Regions from separate parts of the Aeribacillus sp. SP014 genome, predicted to be linked through region 1. Evidence: predicted binding sites of a transcription regulator. Region 1 holds the regulator's gene; each other region holds the start of a gene.
What was found. The regulator Rex, encoded in region 1, represses fermentation and respiration genes when NADH is low (regulators of the CRP and FNR family bind a similar motif). The targets are predictions, from matches to a motif close to TTGTGAAATATTTCACAA.
Positions count from the first base shown of each region.

Region 1 (4,823 bases):
AAGCTTCTTTCGGCGAATCTGCCATATGGGCTGTTTTCGGAGTTTTTTTAGCTTTTTTCATTCAAACAATCGTTGGCAATATTGAAATATATGTACTTAAAGTTAATCCGATGTCGGAAAATACTCAAGTTATTATGGATTTAATTGAAGCAACGCCTTATTTGATTATTGTCACATCAATAATAGGACCGATTCTTGAAGAAATTATCTTCCGAAAAATTATTTTCGGGGTGATTTATCAAAAAACGAATTTTTGGATCGGCGCGCTTGTCAGTTCGCTATTGTTCGGCATCGTGCATGGGGAGCCTGAACTTTTATTGCGTTATACAGCAATGGGATTTACGTTCGCTTTTTTATATTATAAAACAAAACGCATATTAGTCCCTATTTTTGCCCATACAATGATGAATACAATCGTAGTCATCATTCAAACAATTTATCATGATGAGATTGAAAACATGATGAAGCAAATGGAACAAATACAAATCATTATTGGAGGCAGCTAAGATTATGAATTTTCATCCCGTTTCCATGGGACTCTTCTATTTTATCATGGGAGTTCTATTTACATATTTAGCAATTCATCATGCTGAAAATGGTATGTGGACAGCTACAAATATGATTTTAATGATTTTAGCCACGTTTGATTTTGCTGTTTCCATCCGCATGTTCACTTTCTCATATAAAATTCGGAAAGCAAAAAACAACCGATGAGGTGTAATGATATTATCCCTCTTGTGTAGACAGTAGGAAAAAAGCCTATACTGTCTACTTGACAGGGATATGTTTATAACAGCCCATCGGTTTTACTTTTGATCTGATTCTTTTATTTGAGAAGACTGTGCTTTTTTGTAAGCAAATCTTGAAACAATGATACTTATTTCATACAAAATGAATAGCGGAATCGTGACCATTAAATGCGACACAATTTCAGGCGGCGTAATGATCGCTGCGATAACAAGCAATACAAAATACGCATATTTTCTAACCTTTACCAAAAACGCCGGATTGATGATCCCGAGTCTTGTTAAAAACATTATGACAACGGGAAGCTGAAACAACAGTCCGAAAGGCAATGTTAACTGCAGCAGGAAACGAAAGTATTCATTTATTCCTATCATTTGTTGAATGTTTAAATCATTGGAAAGCCGCCCCATAAAATCGATGACAAAAGGAAACAAAATAAAATAAGAGAAGCTTATACCTAAAAGAAATAAAGCAACCGACAACGGTATATAGCTTAATGTGACCCGCCTTTCTTTTTCATACAGTCCTGGGCTGATAAACGCCCAAAGCTGGTACAATAAAACAGGGAAAGTTAGAATTAAAGCAATAATAAATGTAAACTGCATATAAACGATCAATGGATCTGCAGGACGAAAAGCATTTAAGGCGAATTGCTTCGCTTCATCAGTTTGCTGTAAAAAAACAATAATTGGCTTCGCTATGAAAAAGCCAGTAATCATAGCAACGAAAAAGAAAACGACTACAATAATCAGCCGTTTTCTAAGCTCCGCTATATGCTCCAACACGGACATTTTTTTTTCGCTCATCATTATTCATCCATTCTTCTTGCTATTCATTTTTCTTGTTTTCTTCATCATCGTCTGCTAAGCCCTTCGTGGCACTTTTAAACTCCTTTAATGATTCTCCTATAGCTTTTCCAAGCTCAGGAAGTTTTTTCGGCCCGAAAACAAGCAGAGCTGCAAATACAATCAACAGCAAGCTTCCAATTCCAATTGTTGGCATTTAATATCGCTCCTTCAATCTTCATTCGAATAATGTTTTAAAAAATATGCAAGAGCCTGAAGTTCAACAGATAGATCGATATGATGAATCCGAATTTTATCCGGAACATTTAAGCGAGCCGGCGTAAAATTTAAAATGCCTTTTATGCCTTTTTCCACTAACCGATCCGTTATTCCTTGAGCGGCGGTTGCCGGGACCGTTAATATCGCAACAGGCACATCATCAGGCAATTCACTTTCTAGCTGATCCAAATGATAAATTGGAACTCCACCAATTTTCATTCCTACTTTTCGTTTATTAATGTCAAATGCAATAACAATTTGTGTGTTGTTATTTTTTGTAAAATTGTAATTTAAAAAAGCTGTTCCCAAATTTCCGACGCCAATGAGGGCAACTTTGGTCAACTCATCTTGGTCAAGCGTCTTTCTAAAAAATGATAACAAATAATTGACATTATATCCATAACCTTTTTTGCCCAGCGCTCCGAAATATGAAAAGTCCCTTCTAATTGTCGCAGAATCTACTTTTACTGCTTCACTCAGTTCTTGAGAGGAAACACGTTGTTTTCCCGAGGCATGTAAATTTTGCAAAAACCGATAATATAGAGGTAATCTTTTTGCAGTTGCTTGCGGTATCTTAGATTGATCTTGATTCAATGCTCATCCCTCGCAATCCAAAACAACCTGACTAATTTTGTTTTTAACTATGTTTTCTAGCAAGCGGCTGCTCGCCTGTATGAAACAATATCAGACTGATAACGCTTCCATCCTGATCTTCTTCTCCGTCTACATTTCTTTTTATTTGTTTTTTCTCTAAACTCTCCTTATATAAAAACTATACACTATTTTTTTATTCGTGTCTTTTGAACGATTGTTACAATTTCTTGTCCTTTTGTTCATCAGGTCAGTTGCCTGCAGTCAAATATATAGGCTACACTTATTCTAGCAAAGATTGAGGTGAACTATGGATGATTTTATTGCAGTTAAACAAAATCACAAAATATTATGGTGCTGACCTTATTTTATCGAATATTAAGCTGGAAATCCAAACAGGAGATAAAATCGCCGTTGTAGGCCGCAATGGAGCCGGAAAATCAACATTATTGAAAATCATTGCCGGTGAAATGCCCTTTGATTCTGGTGAAATTGTGAAGCCAAAAGATTTAACAATCGGCTATCTGGCACAAAACACAGGATTAGAATCAACTAAGTCGATATGGGATGAAATGCTAACCGTTTTTGAAGAGCTGCGGAACATCGAAGCTGAGCTGCGAAATATTGAACAAAAAATGGCAGCTATCTCCTCAGCTGGAGATTCTCATGCTTTGCAAAGCTTAATGAAGGAATATGATTCACTCCAACATTTATATAAAGAAAATGGCGGATATCAATATGAGGCGGATATCCGTTCTGTGCTGCATGGATTAGGGTTTGCTGATTACGACTATTCAACTAAAATTTCGGTTTTGAGCGGAGGACAAAAAACCCGGTTAGCACTCGGAAAGCTCCTGTTGAAAAAACCGGATCTGCTCATACTCGACGAGCCGACAAACCATCTCGACATGGAAACATTAAACTGGCTCGAACAATATTTACAGCATTATAATGGAGCGGTTCTAATTGTTTCCCATGACCGGTACTTTTTAGATCGCGTTGTCAACACTGTTTATGAAATATCACGAACAGTTTGTACGAAGTATGTTGGGAATTACAGCGCTTATTTAAAACAAAAAGCGGAAGCGTACGAAAGGGAATTAAAACAATTTGAAAAACAGCAAGAAGAAATCGCGCGGATGAAAGATTTTATTCAACGAAACTTAGCAAGAGCATCGACAACGAAACGTGCGCAAAGCAGAAGGAAAATGCTTGAGAAAATGGAAATACTGGACAGGCCCGCTGGGGACGAGAAGTCAGCCAGCTTTTCCTTCGAAATCGAAAAGCAAAGCGGCAATGACGTGTTAAAAGCCATTGATTTGTCCCTTTCCTACGATCAAAAAACTCCGATCGTGAAAAATATTAACTTTTCGATCAACAGGAAGGACTCAATTGCCTTAATAGGGCCAAACGGAGTTGGAAAATCTACCTTATTAAAAACGATCATCAACCGCTTAAAGCCGCTGAGCGGAAAAATTCAGTTTGGATCTAATGTCCAAATCGGATATTATGACCAGGAACAAGCGGATTTGTCTTCATCTAAACGGGTTTTAGATGAATTGTGGGATGACTATCCCGAAAAAACAGAAAAAGAAATCCGAACGGTTTTAGGGAATTTCCTTTTTTCAGGAGATGAAGTGCTGAAAACCGTCTCGTCTTTAAGCGGAGGAGAAAAAGCTCGGCTCGCTTTAGCGAAATTAATGCTAAAAAAAGCTAACTTTCTCATCATGGATGAACCTACGAATCATCTGGATCTCGACAGCAAAGAAGTATTGGAAAACGCTCTGATAAATTTTCCTGGAACAATCTTGTTTGTTTCGCACGATCGTTATTTTATCAACAAAATCGCGACCAAAATTTTTGAATTATCCACAGAAGGCATTGCCGAATATATCGGGGACTATGATTATTACATTGCAAAAAAAGCGGAGATGATCGAGCTTGAACAGTTGAAAGAACCAACTATCGAAACCAAAGAGCAAAAACAAGGAAAATTATCTTATGAACAAGAAAAAATATTGAAAAAAAAGGAACGGCAAAGACAGCGCCGCATTGAAGAACTTGAAAACAAAATAGCAGAAATTGAAGAAGCGATCGCTGAAAACAATGAAATGCTTTGCGATCCAAATATATACCAAGATCATGAAAAAGCTCAAAAACTTCATGATCAAAATGTCATGTTAACGGAACAACTAGATCAGCTGATAGAGGAATGGGAATCACTTCTTTCTGAATAACCGGCTCATGCCGGTTTTTTATTTATTTTGTTTCCTTCAGCATGTTTCTCTCAAACAGTTATCCACATCATTAGTTCCTTACCTTATAATATTTTTCTTATTTGTTCACATTATCCACAACAAACCCCTTTAGTTATCCACATGTTTCACCTTATTTTTTCTTCTTCTATTTCAACGTTTCGTC
Region 1 covers NZ_JBSRXI010000001.1:3,917,182-3,922,004, forward strand. Annotated here, with positions in the region: gene ACVIJU_RS19090 (CPBP family intramembrane glutamic endopeptidase) at 1-506, shown strand, start outside; gene ACVIJU_RS19095 (YdiK family protein) at 511-714, shown strand; gene tatC (twin-arginine translocase subunit TatC) at 807-1,553, opposite strand; gene ACVIJU_RS19105 (twin-arginine translocase TatA/TatE family subunit) at 1,576-1,749, opposite strand; gene ACVIJU_RS19110 (redox-sensing transcriptional repressor Rex) at 1,764-2,405, opposite strand; gene ACVIJU_RS19115 (ABC-F family ATP-binding cassette domain-containing protein) at 2,717-4,639, shown strand.

Region 2 (4,823 bases), 1.8 Mb from region 1:
CTGTCCCTTTCAGGAAAGGAACAGTCTTTGAAAAACGTTTAGGAAAGGAACCCTAGCTGCCTTAATGCTTTTTCGCTCATTCTATCAGGGGACCAAGGCGGATTCCAAGTGATTTGGACATTTACGTCTTGAATGCCTTCAATATCACGCAACGCGCGTTTCACACCGCCTGCTATTGAGTCGTGCAACGGACAGCCGGGTGTAGTCAATGTCATTAAAATGAATGCAGTTCCGTCTTTTACTTCAATCTTATAGATCAGTCCTAAATCAACAACATTAATTCCCAATTCAGGATCTAAAACGTTTTGCAGTTTTTCCAAGATCTTTGCTTTTATTTCCATTGTAACATCACCCTTTATATTTCAGTAAACCGTTCCCTCATTTTTTTATTTCAGCAATACGGAGCCAATCGTACAGGCAAATAATCCAGAAAACAGCACCATTCCTCCTTGAGCAAGATAAAATAGACCAGTACTTGAAGAGGCAAGAGCAGCGATCATGCCGATAAGACTCGCAACAAATAAACAGCATTCCATCACAATCCATTTTTCATTTATCATTTGTTTCAAAGTCGGCACCGCTTCTTTGCCGATTTTTTTGCTATACCGGTGTGTCCACCATAGAAAAGGAACAATTTTATATAAGTAGCCAATGATGCTTAATACAATCCAGCCGAACAGATAACAGTAGATGATGATGGAAAAGATGCGGGAATGGATTTCACTTTCAAAAGAAAAACCGGCCGCCGCTATATGCAGGATGACTCCAACAACAATGGCCAAAAGAGCAAACAGAAAAGGTTTATCCAGTTTTTTCTTCATCCTTTTCTTTAAAATGGCAAACATATGGTATGCAAATAACCCATATCCGACAGCCAGCAATTGAAGCCCTGCTGATAACAACCGGTCATTTGCCGTTATAAAACTGATGAAAGTTAACACAAGACCGCTTATATAAAAAATGTAGACATATCGGGCTGTGTTCATTGAAAAATGATGCGCCAATGAAAACATCGGAACCATTTTGTAAGAAAATCCGAAGATAAGAAGTGTAAACCAGCCGGAAAATCCCAGCAATATATGGGCTTTGAAAATCAAATCATGATCGATTAATTGTCTGCCGCTCCAAAAATGGTAGGCAAGCGTCAATCCGAGCCCGATCGTTAGGAGCAAACAAATGAGGGCGGTACCAACAAATAAAGTGATGACCGTTCTTTTCTTCTGTTTTTTTAATGTCATGAACATCTGCCATAAAAACATTACAATCCCGCAAGTAAGAAGCAAGCCTGAAAATATAGCCATTTGAATATTAAAGGCCAGGCTGATGCTAAAAGATAGTATTCCTAATGACGTGACGACCATTTGGATAAAAGCGAATGATTCATTCCATATCGGGGTTAAAAACACGACTGGAACAAGCTGATACATGGCCCCCATGGCTGTCATTAAAGCAAAGCCAATCACTAATAAATGGACAGCTGACAATACGACAGGAAGGCGCATTTCTCCGGTTGAAAGCTGACGAGTTGACAGAAATAAAAGAATTTGAGAAAGGAAAAACGCCAGCAAGCCAAAAATAATAAACGAAAAAGGGATTCGAATATTCGTTTCATAAGTATGATTAGCCGTCATCATCGTCATCCTTCTTTTCAATCGTTATTTCATAGCTTCCATCACTGCGCTTTTGCGTTTGATAGGTATAACCGAGATCGTCAAGCTGTTCAAATAAAAACATCGGGCGGCGGTCATTAATAATTTTCAACGCTTCTCCTTTTTTTAATTTTGCTAATGCCGTTAAAGTCCGCATCATCGGTTGTGGGGGCTCTAAGCCGCGATTATCCAGTATCATTTTTTCATTCCTCCGTTTTAACAAAGGTAATTTTCCAATGTTTATCCTCTATTTTTTCCGCTTGATAAGAAAACCCTTTTTTCTTCATGATAGGAAAAAGCGGAACGGGTTTAAACGGAGCGTGTAAAATAAATACATCTCCTTGTGCAAGAGGCTGAATGGCCGCCATGATTTTTTGAAACGGCTCTAATTTCTTCTTTAAATCTTCGCGAACATCTAATTCAACAGTTTTTCCCATCCATATTCTCCTTTCCATCTTTTTTATCAATGTTCATCATAGTAAAAACAATTCCCGCAATTTGTGATTTGCTTCACTTCATCGGCATCACTTTTGAAAAGTTTATGAATAATTGATTCGTGATGCCGTATTGGCATATATCCTTCCAATTGAGGGAAGGGAAGATGTTGCAACATCAATTGAACTGCTTGTTAGAAAATGTTTCAGTTTTCAATGAAAGATCGGTACCATTTCGCTAAGGATATTGTTTTGCTTGAAATAGAAAGGAGAGTGTGTGTTTTTAAAGCGGAAACAGCTGATGGCATGTAGGGAAATTTATTTCTTTGCTAATATGGTCAGCGGCCATTGTGCGAAAAATACGTCTAACCCGGACAAAGCGCTATTGCAAAAAGATCATTCTAACATTGAAAGTATGTCATTGACATCAAAAAGATGGTTGCCTGAAAAGTGTGCTAGAAGAAAAAGCGGGGCGTAAAACAAGTTAATGCCATTTTTGAAAACGATTGAGAAGTTGTTCATCTATTTAGGTAGCTGGTATTTTTTCATCTTATTGTAAAGTGTAACTCGTGAAATCCCTAATTCTCAGGAAGTTTCGGATTTGTTGCCGGCGGTTTTCTTTAATGTTTTTTCTATCAGTTGTTTCTCGATAGTATCTTTTTTTCAATCAACTTTGAGTTTTTTCGAGTCTGGACGGCTTCTCGACAAGTGACCCGAAATGGAAAAAGCTAAGAAGATCCTGTTGATGGATGAACGGTTTTCTAATATAATAACCATTCTTTCCATCAAGTCGCCAAGCATTGGTACATTGTCCATTTGCCGAAATCGTAAAATATTTTTTGTGTATCTATTTTGCTTTCTCAATTCATTGTATAGAGCCCCATCATGTTAGCCATAAAAAAATGATAAATTGGTAAAATGTATTCCAAATAGGTTTCTTTTTCAGAAAATTTTTTTTACAATTAATTTAACCTTTTATGATCATTCGAATTTATGTGACAGAGATCTCATTCTATTGTTTATCTTGTCTGTAACATATGAAGAATGAATGTATAAGGAGAGGAAGATGTTGCGATATCAATTAACCGCCCTTTATTGAATTTGCGCATTTCGGTGACAGACCGATGGAATTTTCGTTGTGTATTCTGTATGTTGAAATGGAAGGAAGACAGTATTCTTTTATGAAACGGGAATAACTAATGGCGTTTGAAGAAATATATCGTTTGGTCAGCCTCTTTACGTTTAGGCATTCGAAAAATTCGTCTGACCGGAGGGACGAAAGGACATTGATGTACTAATATCGATGTTAAAAAATATTCAAGATCTTCAAGACGTTTCATTGACCATTAACGGATATTTTTAATATCATATGCCAAGCGTTTAAAAAAAGCGGGCATGAACCGGATCAATGTCAGTTTAGATGCTTTAAATAACGAAATTTTTTCTAAAATGAACGGAGGTAAAGCAAAGTCTGAGGAAATTGTTAGAGGAATTGAAGAAGCGGTTGCACAAGGTCTGGCGGTAAAGGTGAACATGGTTGTAAAAGGAATAAATGAGAGCGAAATTTTACCGATGGCTCGTTTTTTTGAAGAAAAAGGAATGACGATCCGCTTCATCGAATATATGGATGTCGAAACCTTAAACGGTTGGAAAATGGACGAAGTTTTGACGAGCAAAGAAGTTCATGATATGATTCACCAAGAAATACCTCTTAAACCAGTTCAGTCAACGTTTTTGGCGAGGTTCCTAAAAGGTATCGATACCGAGGTACGGATGTGGAAGGCGGTTTTATTTCTTCCTTATCAGGAGCTTTTTGTTCTGATTGCACGCGAATGCGCCTATCAGCTGACGGTAAAAAGTATACATGCTATTTGCCTCAAACGGCGTTGATTTATTAGTTAAAATGCGAAAGGGAGCAAGCGGTGAAGAAATATTGGATGAGATCACCCGTGTTTGGCAGGCTCGGGACGATCGTTATTCCGAAGAAAGAGGAAGGATCAATGCTCTTTCTGCAAAAAGACGTGTGGAAATGTCTTATATTGGCGGGTGAGGTGTGATTGATGAGTGTATCTGAACATCGCAGCAAGGCAAATGACCCTGTTCGCTGCAAAGTGATCACCGTTTCTGATACGAGAACGAAGGATACGGATAAAAGCGGTGCATTAATCATCGAATTATTAACGAGAGAACAAATGGAAATAATAGATTACGAGATTGTGAAAGATGAACGGGAAGCCATTCAATCTGCTGTGAAAGAGGCTTCTGACGAAATTGATGTTTTTTTATTGAACGGCGGGACTGGTTTTACAAAACGGGATGTGACGGTTGAAGCGGTAAAAGAATTGCTTGACAAAGAAATGGTTGGTTTTGGGGAATTGTTTCGTTATTTAAGCTATAAAGAAATTGGAAGCGCATCCATGCTTAGTCGAGCGCTTGCCGGTTCAATTGGACAAAAAGTCATTTTTTGCATGCCGGGATCGACAAATGCGGTTCGTCTTGCCATGGAAAAGCTGATTTTGCCGGAACTTCGCCATCTTGTTTGGGAGATGAATCGTCAGTGAACAAGATGATCGGGATTGTGCTGGCAGGAGGACAGTCGAAACGGTTTGGGCAACCGAAAGCATTTGCGAAAAGAAATGGAAAGGAATTTATTTTATATAGTATCGAAGCGCTGCAATGTATCACAAAAGACGTGGTTGTTGTCATACATCCTGAAATAGATACGAAATGGCTGCAAAGG
Region 2 covers NZ_JBSRXI010000001.1:2,126,179-2,131,001, reverse strand. Annotated here, with positions in the region: gene ACVIJU_RS10375 (metal-sulfur cluster assembly factor) at 39-341, opposite strand; gene ACVIJU_RS10370 (hypothetical protein) at 387-1,634, opposite strand; gene ACVIJU_RS10365 (DUF2249 domain-containing protein) at 1,621-1,848, opposite strand; gene ACVIJU_RS10360 (DUF2249 domain-containing protein) at 1,853-2,086, opposite strand; partial or broken gene ACVIJU_RS10355 (helix-turn-helix domain-containing protein) at 2,606-2,734, opposite strand; partial or broken gene moaA (GTP 3',8-cyclase MoaA) at 3,158-4,133, shown strand; gene ACVIJU_RS10345 (MogA/MoaB family molybdenum cofactor biosynthesis protein) at 4,144-4,644, shown strand; gene ACVIJU_RS10340 (molybdenum cofactor guanylyltransferase) at 4,650-4,823, shown strand, end outside.
Region 2: a site for Rex is predicted at 2,148-2,165, ahead of ACVIJU_RS10360 (DUF2249 domain-containing protein). Genes of this name have one in related genera too.

Region 3 (4,823 bases), 3.3 Mb from region 1:
AAAAAAATATCCGGAAATAAACATTTGCTGGGAATATAAAAAAACGTTTACCGGGTTTTCCGTAAAAGGGAAAAAAAGAGACCTAGATCAGCTAGTAAAAGAGCCTTACATTGAACATGCAGAGCCTGTAACGACTTTTCAAGCAACGGTTGAAGAAAGTGTTCCTTTTATAGGCGGCATCGATGCACGCGGCTATTTTGACGCGAAGGATGAAAGATTGACGGGAAAAGGAGTGAAAGTAGCTGTTATAGATACGGGGATCGACTACAACCACCGAGATTTACAAAAAAATTATCAAGGCGGATTTGATTTTGTAGATCTAGACAAAGACCCAATGGAAACAGTCGCGAAAGACAATTCGAGGACAATTCACGGCACTCACGTAGCAGGAATTATAGCCGCAAATGGAAAATTGAAAGGGGTTGCTCCGGATGCCTCCATCATTGCCTATAGAGCGCTTGGCCCTCATGGATACGGGACGACAGACCAAGTTATTGCAGCGATTGAAAAATCGATTGAGGATCAGGTAGATATCGTAAATCTTTCTCTTGGCAATGATGTGAACGGCCCGGATTATCCGACAAGCCTGGCGTTAAACCGAGCCGTTGAAGAGGGGATAACTGCAGTTGTATCAAGCGGAAACTCTGGTCCTAACATTTGGACCGTCGGTTCGCCTGGCACTGCAAGCAAAGCAATTTCCGTCGGCGCATCGACACCGCCGCTTGACGTAAAGTATTTAACCCTTTCAGGATTTCAAAAGAAAATACCAGCTGAATCTTTGTTCAATTCTGCCCCTTGGACAACAATTAGAGGACGAATAGAATATGCAGGCTTAGGGGAGAAAAAAGACTTTAAACCTTCTGTTAAAGGAAAAATAGCCTTGGTGAAGCGCGGGGAAATCACGTTTGCCGAAAAAGCGAAAAATGCAAAATCAGCCGGAGCCCAAGCGTTGATTATTTACAACAACATGAAAGGAAGATTTACCGGCAATTTAGAAGAAAAATTGGACTTTCCTGTTGTCTCCATCTCAAAGGAAGATGGCGAATGGCTGCTGAAACAATTGAATGAAAAATCGTTCATCAAAACAACCATTCAGATAGAACAAGATCGCCTCGCACCCTTTTCATCAAAAGGGCCGGTAACAGTCACATGGGAAGTGAAGCCCGATCTTGTCGCGCCTGGTGTAGCAATTGACAGCACAATACCTAAAGGGTATATGTCTCTTCAAGGAACAAGCATGGCTGCTCCGCATATAGCAGGTGCAGCGGCATTGATCAAACAAAAGCATCCAGATTGGTCGCCGGAACAAATAAAAGCAGCTATGATGAATACTGCTAAACCGCTTTATGATCAAAATGGAAGGCTGTACAAGGTGTTTGAGCAGGGGGCGGGAAGAATCGATATTTTATCGGCTGTTCAGACAAGAGCTCTCATTTATCCGGCATCTCTATCATTCGGTCAATTTCACAAAAATATCGGCAGGAAAAAGAAAGAGATCACGTTAACTCTTGAAAATCTCTCCGATCAAGAAAAAACGTTTGTTTTTTCTAAACCGCATTATCAAAAAGGGGTTCAATGGCAGCTCCCTATTTCCGTAAAGGTTCCTGCTAACGGGAAAAGAGAAGTATCCGTCTCGATTGATGTTGCACCAAAATCATTGAGGGAAGGATTGTATGACGGGACACTTGTTGTGACAGCCGGCAGCCAGACAATCCGCCTTCCATATTTATTCGTTGTTGGCGAACCGAATTATCCAAAAATCATGGGATTTGAATTTGGGCTTGCCGATCAAGGGAATATGTACCATTATGAGCTTTATTTGCCGCAAGGGGCGGATGAATTCGGGATTGCCCTGTATGATCCGGACACTTTAACATTCAAAGGCTTTTTAGACTGGCAAAGAAATATTCCGGGAGGTTTGTTGAAAAGAGACATTTCCGGGCAATTTAAGGACATTCCAAACGGCGTTTACAAAGCGCTTATTTTTGCAAAAAAAGACGGGGAAGAAAGCAGCTATGAAACGACAATCATTTTAGATAAAAAAATATTAAAAAGTCAATAGAAACACCAAAAATATTTGTGAACAAATTGTGATATTATTAACAAATAGCTCAACTTTTGACGTGAAACAGATTGACATTGATTGGTGCCTATTGTATGCTAAACGGGGTGGGATGATAAGGTTTTCAACAGCCTTTTAACATAATGAAAATAAGGTAATTTTATATTGTGAGGACATACCCAATGCGGCAAAAAGAGCACCATCCGCTCCGAGCATACGCTTTAATGACCGCCATTCTTTCCTATTTGGCAGGGTCAGTGCTCGTTGGGATTTTTGCAGGAAGATGGCTTGATCGACATTTGCATACAGAACCCGTTTTTTTGATCATCGGTCTTCTAATTGGACTGGCTGCGGGAATAATTGCGATGCTGAGATTAGTCCAACATTTTTTTCAGGAGAATGAACGGTAACTATGGATCGTATAGAAAAATTGTTTGTGCGCAGCAAAAAATATTTGCTGTTTTTGCTTGCCATCTATGTGTTAGCGTGGGGGTTTACTCCTTATCAAGATATTTTCCTCGGTCTTGCCCTTGGTACAAGCTTTAGCCTCTATAATTTATGGATACTAGTGCGTAAATCAAAGCAAATACAGCAAGCAATTGAAGAAGGCCGTACAGCACGTTCGCTTGGAACGGTTTCAAGGATGGCAGCCGCAGGATTGGCGGTATTAATCGCACTTAAATTCCCTGAACATTTCCATTTAATTAGCGTGGTTATTGGTTTAATGACAATCTATATTGTCATTATGATAGATTCTATTCTATACATTTGCGGACAAGCTTGGGAAGAGAGGTGAATTTTGTTGGGTCACGAAGCGCCGATAGTAAAATTATTAGGGCTTGAATTTAATTTGTCCAATATTTTAATGATTCTTGTATCTAGCGCAATTGTATTTATCATCGCCGTATTGTCGACCCGCTCTTTGGCAATGAAGCCAACGGGTATGCAAAACTTTTTGGAATGGGTCATGGATTTTGTGAAAAACATTATTAACAGCACGATGGACTGGCAGACAGGAGGCCGATTCCTTACTTTAGGAATGACGCTCATCATGTACATTTTTGTTTCCAATATGCTTGGTCTACCATTCGCTATCGTTGTTGACCATGAGCTTTGGTGGAAATCGCCTACGGCTGATCCTACCATAACGCTGACACTGGCCATTTTAGTCGTCGGTTTATCGCATTATTACGGGATTAAATTAAAGGGCTTTTCCGCCTATGGAAGCGACTTTTTCAAGCCACTGCCGTTTTTGTTCCCGCTTAAAATTATTGAAGAGTTTGCAAACACGTTGACGCTTGGTCTTCGTCTTTACGGTAACATCTATGCTGGGGAAATTTTGCTAGGTCTGCTTGTCAGCTTGGCAACTAGCGGAGCATTCGGCTTCATCGGGGCAATTATTCCGATGATGGCGTGGCAGGCATTCAGTATTTTTGTAGGTGCAATCCAAGCTTTTATCTTTACAATGTTAACAATGGTTTATATGGCGCATAAAGTTAGCCATGACCATTAAAAATAAATGACTTCATCATAATTTTTGTGTAAAAAATTATTTTTAAACAAATAAAGGAGGACTTTATTCATGAATTTATTAGCAGCTGCAATTGCAATTGGTTTAGCGGCACTTGGTGCTGGTATTGGTAACGGACTTATCGTATCTCGTACAGTAGAAGGTATTGCTCGTCAACCTGAGGCGCGCGGTATGCTTCAAACTACTATGTTTATCGGGGTTGCGTTGGTTGAGGCGATTCCGATTATCGCGGTTGTTATTGCATTTATGGCTTTTGGTGCGTAATTTGAAAATTTCAAAAGAGCCTTGCCCAGATTGGTGTTGAAAAAGGCTTTTTAGAAATCGGCATGCAATCAATTTGCGTGAAGTCCGAATCGAAAGGACAGCAAGTGAAAAAGAGGAAATGGCGAAGTTATTTAAGCATCTTCGCCATTCCTTTATGTTGTGAATGGTAACAGAGTCCCAATATAGCCGGTAGTTGGAAAACGGAAGTTTTGAAGGGAGTGAAACGAAGCCGTGTTAACAGTTGAATTTGCCCTCGGAGCTGGAGGCTTCGCAGCAGGAGATATGCTCGTTCAGCTCGTTGTATTTTTAGTTTTGTTAGCATTGCTCAAAAAATATGCTTTTGGTCCGCTTATGGGCATTATGAAACAGAGGGAAGAATTTATTGCAAATGAAATAAACGCTGCGGAAGAAAAGCATGCGGAAGCCAAAAAGCTTGCCGAAGAGCAGCGTGAGCTATTAAAGCAAGCCCGCATCGAAGCACAGGAGCTTGTTGAAAATGCGAAAAAACTCGGCGAACAGCAAAAAGAAGATATCATCCAAGCGGCTCGTGCGGAGGCAGAAAGACTGAAAGAAGCAGCCAAGAAAGAAATCGAACACGAAAAAGAGCAAGCCGTTGCTGAATTGCGTAATCAAGTGGCATCATTATCCGTTCTTATTGCTTCTAAAGTGATTGAAAAAGAATTGAATGAAGCTGAGCAAGAGAAGCTGATCAATGATTATATTAAAGAGGTAGGAGAACAGTTATGATTGGCGGAGTGGCAAAGCGCTATGCGTCAGCTCTTTTTCAAATTGCAAAGGAAAAAAATCAAGTGAAGCAGTTTGAAGAAGAATTGCGGATTGTAAAGCAGGTGTTTATTGAAAATCAAAAATTGCTGCAAATTTTAGAGCATCCGAAGGTGTTGCTCGAAAATAAAAAATCATTGGTCAATGAAGCGTTTTCTTCATTGAGTGCTGAAATTATCAATA
Region 3 covers NZ_JBSRXI010000001.1:575,868-580,690, forward strand. Annotated here, with positions in the region: gene ACVIJU_RS02960 (S8 family serine peptidase) at 1-2,062, shown strand, start outside; gene ACVIJU_RS02965 (AtpZ/AtpI family protein) at 2,245-2,472, shown strand; gene ACVIJU_RS02970 (ATP synthase subunit I) at 2,475-2,858, shown strand; gene atpB (F0F1 ATP synthase subunit A) at 2,865-3,575, shown strand; gene atpE (F0F1 ATP synthase subunit C) at 3,645-3,857, shown strand; gene atpF (F0F1 ATP synthase subunit B) at 4,140-4,604, shown strand; gene ACVIJU_RS02990 (F0F1 ATP synthase subunit delta) at 4,601-4,823, shown strand, end outside.
Region 3: a site for Rex is predicted at 2,089-2,106, ahead of ACVIJU_RS02965 (AtpZ/AtpI family protein). Genes of this name have one in related genera too.

Region 4 (4,823 bases), 3.4 Mb from region 1:
ACCATGAGGCCATCGTCTTTTAACGCTTTATATAGGTTGGTATAAAAATCTTTTGAAAACAGCTGTTCTGCCGGTCCAATCGGGTCAGAAGAGTCAACAATGATCACATCGTATTCATTTTGTTTGTTTTCTACATATTTCACGCCGTCAATAAATAAGAAATTTACGCGCGGGTCGCTTAAGTTTCCTGACACTTCAGGCAGATGCTCCTTGCATGCGGAAACGACAAGCTCGTCAATTTCCACCATATCGATTTCCTTCACTGAATCATATTTGCATACTTCTCTGGCAACACCGCAGTCTCCGCCGCCGATGATCAGCACTTTTTCCGGATTTGGGTGGAGATTGAGCGGGATATGGGAAATCATTTCATTATATATATGCCCATCAATAGAAGTGGTTTGCACAACTCCATCTAGCACTAGCATGCGGCCAAAATCATATGAATCCAATACCATAACATGTTGAAAAGGGGATTGCTTTGAAAAAAGCACTTCTTTGATTCTATAGCTGATTTTTAAATTTTCTCTTTCATCTTCTGTTAACCATAAATCGCCGTTTATTGTTTGCAAATATTGATTGTCCATCTGCAGGCCCTCCTTGTGCTCAAAAATTCCTTACTTATTGTAACAAGTTTGTTATGAAAAGTGAATGAAGCAGACAAGTTTGTCAATAAGGAAAAAATCAAATATGATAAAAAAGCAAGATCATTATCTTTCAATAAGGAGCGATAGGAGTTGAATATACCGGTCTCAAGCATAATAGGAAAAATGGAGGAGGAACTGAAAAAGGCAAAGGCAGCAGGAACACCTCATGATCTAAAAGCCCGGCTTCTTGTCATCCGTTCTTTATGTGATGTTATTTTGGATCAACAAGAGGAAAATTATGATTTTTCAGCTATTCAAGAGCCAAAAAGCGAAAGTGAAATAACTCCATTAGAGCTGGAAAAAATGATCGGAAATGCAAACAGCAAAACGCTGACAATGAAAGAACGTTTGTTGGTCGAAGACGATGCAAATGGAGAATCTATTTTTGATTTCTAACAAAATCTTGTCATCTGTAAAATCTTCATTTAAAAAAAACGGACGATAAGGTAAGATGAAGGGAAAAAGGGGTGAAGATGATGAAAATATTTTTCATTCTTGGAGCCGTCGGTGCTTTTTTGTCTGTAGCTTTAGGAGCATTCGGCGCCCATGGTTTGGAAGGGAAAATTCCGCAAAAATATTTGGAGACATGGCAAACAGGTGTACAATATCAAATGTTCCATTCGATAGGCCTTTTTGTCACGGCTCTGTTTTTGCAGCAGCATCCGCAGGCAGGCTATGCAAATTGGGCCGGGTGGCTGATGCTCATCGGTATTCTCCTGTTTTCCGGAAGCCTGTATATATTAAGTGTGACGCAGATCAAAGTGTTAGGTGCAATTACGCCGCTTGGAGGCATTTCATTTTTAATTGCATGGGTTCTTCTTGCTGTTGCTGCAGTTAAATATATGTAAATATAAACGTCTGTCTACTATATCGGGACAGGCGTTTTTTGTGCAAAGAAATGAAAGGGTGACCTTCTTAACCGATTCAAAGGTCATAGCCAGAGCTTTATCCAAAAATGTGTCCCGTTCATTTTGGCTCCTAGCTTCCTAATGATAGAAGATTCAGTGTGAATGCAATGTTTTTTTGTTCAACATACTGTCAAAAAGTACTATGGAAAATGTGATTTTTTTCACAGATTGACTAACGTAAGCTAAACTACAATTTTTTTAAAAGAAGAAAAGGTGGTGTTATGGGTGGCAAAAGAATTCATCTCCGATAAAAAAGAGCAGGAAATTGCTCAAAAGAAAGAATATTCGTTATTTGGCACTTTTTTATCCGTTCTTATGCTGGCTCTTTTTTTAATACTTTCTTGGTTTGGAGTTTACTACTTATTTATTCAACGATTATAAAGGAGGGGGATCATCTTGCATTTGCACAGACTTGAAAAGGTTTGGCTATTAATAGGTATAGGTACGCTTGTGATGTTTTTAACAATCGTGGGCATCAGTGCATTTGCACAAGGTCATCATCCGCCGAGTGATCTGACCACATTGGATCCGCAAAAAGTAGACACGACAGAGCCGTTTAATCAACCAGGCTTAAAGAAAATTGGAGACAACGAATACGAACTTGTTATAGTTTCTCAAGCTTTTGCCTTTATGCCGAATGACATAAAAATACCGGAGGGAGCAAAAGTTCATATTATCGTGACAAGCAAAGATGTTGTTCATGGCCTTGAAATCGTTGGCACAAATGTAAACATGATGGTGACCCCGGGACATGTGAATTCGCTTACACATACATTTCATAAACCCGGCAGCTATTTAATAATTTGCAACGAATATTGCGGTACTGGGCACCAAATGATGAGCACGAAAATTGAGGTGACAAAAGCATGAAAAATACAGCGCTTCACCCAAACGATGGAAAGCTGGCGCTCGCCCATATTGCAGTTGGTTATATTGCATTGTTTTTAGGAGCGATTGCCGGGTTATTGCAGGCTTTTGTTAGAAGCGGAACGCTTGAGCTTCCGGCAGGGATCGGATATTATCAGCTTTTGACTGCTCATGGCGTTTTGTTGGCACTTGTTTTTACAACATTTTTTATCATTGGTTTTTTATATGCTTCCATGAGTCGGACGACAGGTGATTTAACTCCGTTTGCCAAAAAGTCGGCTTGGATCGGCTTTTGGCTTATGACGATTGGAACAGCGATTACAACGGTTATGATCTTATTAAATAAAGCGACCGTTCTATACACTTTTTATGCACCACTTAAAGCATCGCCATGGTTTTATATCGGTCTGACGCTTGTTGTAGTCGGCAGCTGGGTAAGCGGAGCTGGCATGTTTAGCCAATACGCTGTCTGGAAAAAGAAAAATGAAGGAAAGCCGTCTCCTCTATTAAGCTTTATGGCAGTTGCCACAATGATTTTATGGATCATAGCAACATTGGGCGTAGCAGTAACGGTATTATTCCAGTTTATTCCTTGGTCCTTCGGGTTAGTCGATAAAATCAATGTGCTGTTAAGCAGAACACTTTTTTGGTATTTCGGCCATCCATTAGTGTATTTCTGGTTATTGCCTGCCTATATGTGCTGGTACGTCATCATTCCAAAAATAATAGGCGGGAAAATTTTCAGCGATTCGCTTGCAAGACTGGCGTTTGTACTGTTTGTTCTTTTTTCCATCCCAGTCGGCTTCCATCATCAAATACTAGAGTCTGGGATCACTCCGTTTTGGAAGTTTTTGCAAATTGTGTTGACGTTTATGGTCATTGTTCCATCTTTAATGACAGCTTTCGCTTTGTTTGCAACATTTGAAATAAGCGGAAGAGAAAAAGGGGCCAGCGGACTGTTTGGCTGGGTGAAAAAGCTTCCGTGGACAGATGTTCGCTTTTTTGCACCGTTTATGGGAATGCTCGTTTTTATTCCTGGCGGAGCAGGCGGAATCATTAATGCAAGTAACCAAATGAACCAAGTCGTTCATAACACTTTATGGGTAACAGGACATTTCCATTTAACAGTGGCCACCACTGTAGCGTTGACGTTTTTTGGTATTTCCTATTGGTTGGTTCCTCATTTAACAGGCAGAACGTTAACACCGCGATTAAATAAATTAGGGATCATTCAAACCGTTTTCTGGTGCATCGGTATGTTCCTAATGTCAGGAGCCATGCATACAGTTGGTCTGTTTGGAGCTCCTCGGCGGACCGCTTATACAACATATGGAGACCATCCGCAGGCGTTGGAATGGATGTCTTATCAAACTATCATGGCGGTTGGCGGAGCCATCTTATTCGTTGCCATTTTGATGATTCTTTATATTGTTATAAATTTGGCAGTGGCTGCTCCAAAAGGAACGGAAGAATTTCCAGTTGGTGAAGTTCATGAAGATGCGGAAAAAACGCCATTGCTTCTAGAAAATTGGAAAATTTGGATCGGTCTGTCTGTTGTGCTAATTGTAATCGCTTATACAGTACCGGTCATCGATATCATTGAAAATGCACCAAGTTCACCGGGATTTAAATTCTGGTAGAAGAAACTGGGCGTGGAATTTTCACGCCCGGTTTTTTTTATTGCTATGGATGCGGAAAATGCCCTAGATGAAATGGGGGAGGTAATCGGAAATTTTTTCTGAATCTCGATTATACGTTTTAAGTCGAAGGGAAAAAAAGCTTTATTGGCCGTTTTTGAAATTTAAGTGCTTTTATTTATATAAGTAAGATCGAAATGAAAATAAAAGCTCATAGAAAAGCTGAATAACCTTGCTTCATTAAAGAAGCAAGGCTGCTTAGACTTCTGTCCTGCTTAGACTTCTGTCTATTTGACAAGGAAGCTAGACAAGGGCAGGGCGCTGTTCAAGAAATTATAAAGCGTCTTGCAGCATTCCTACCGGCCTCTCTCTGTCTAGCGTTTTTCTTATCTTGGTGGATAAGAAGCGAGACTTTGAGGGGATGTATATACGATTTCCTCATCGAAAGTGACGTAATTCAAAAAAACCATCAGCAATAAATATCGCCTTCCTGTTTGCGGGTCGCTTAAAATGAGATGATCTCTTCCGGCAGCTTCAATGACGCCGCGAAATACTTTCGCCGGCCATTCAGGATTGTTTTCAAAGGTCATGTATACGGTGGCCAATTTCCCTTTATTTAAGCGCAAAATGTTTTCGACATAGGATTCTTCAAGCGGAAGCATTCCGGGTACAGCTTGACCGCTGGTGCCGCTTGGTTGAGCTGAGGGAGGGGCGCCGATAACAGACCCGCTGGGCGCGTAAAATCCGTACGGATAGGTTGGCTG
Region 4 covers NZ_JBSRXI010000001.1:527,884-532,706, forward strand. Annotated here, with positions in the region: gene speE (polyamine aminopropyltransferase) at 1-587, opposite strand, end outside; gene ACVIJU_RS02715 (YwdI family protein) at 738-1,043, shown strand; gene ACVIJU_RS02720 (DUF423 domain-containing protein) at 1,124-1,495, shown strand; gene ACVIJU_RS02725 (cytochrome c oxidase subunit 2A) at 1,781-1,936, shown strand; gene ACVIJU_RS02730 (cytochrome c oxidase subunit II) at 1,952-2,425, shown strand; gene ACVIJU_RS02735 (b(o/a)3-type cytochrome-c oxidase subunit 1) at 2,422-4,062, shown strand; gene gerQ (spore coat protein GerQ) at 4,446-4,823, opposite strand, start outside.
Region 4: a site for Rex is predicted at 1,705-1,722, ahead of ACVIJU_RS02725 (cytochrome c oxidase subunit 2A). Genes of this name have one in related genera too.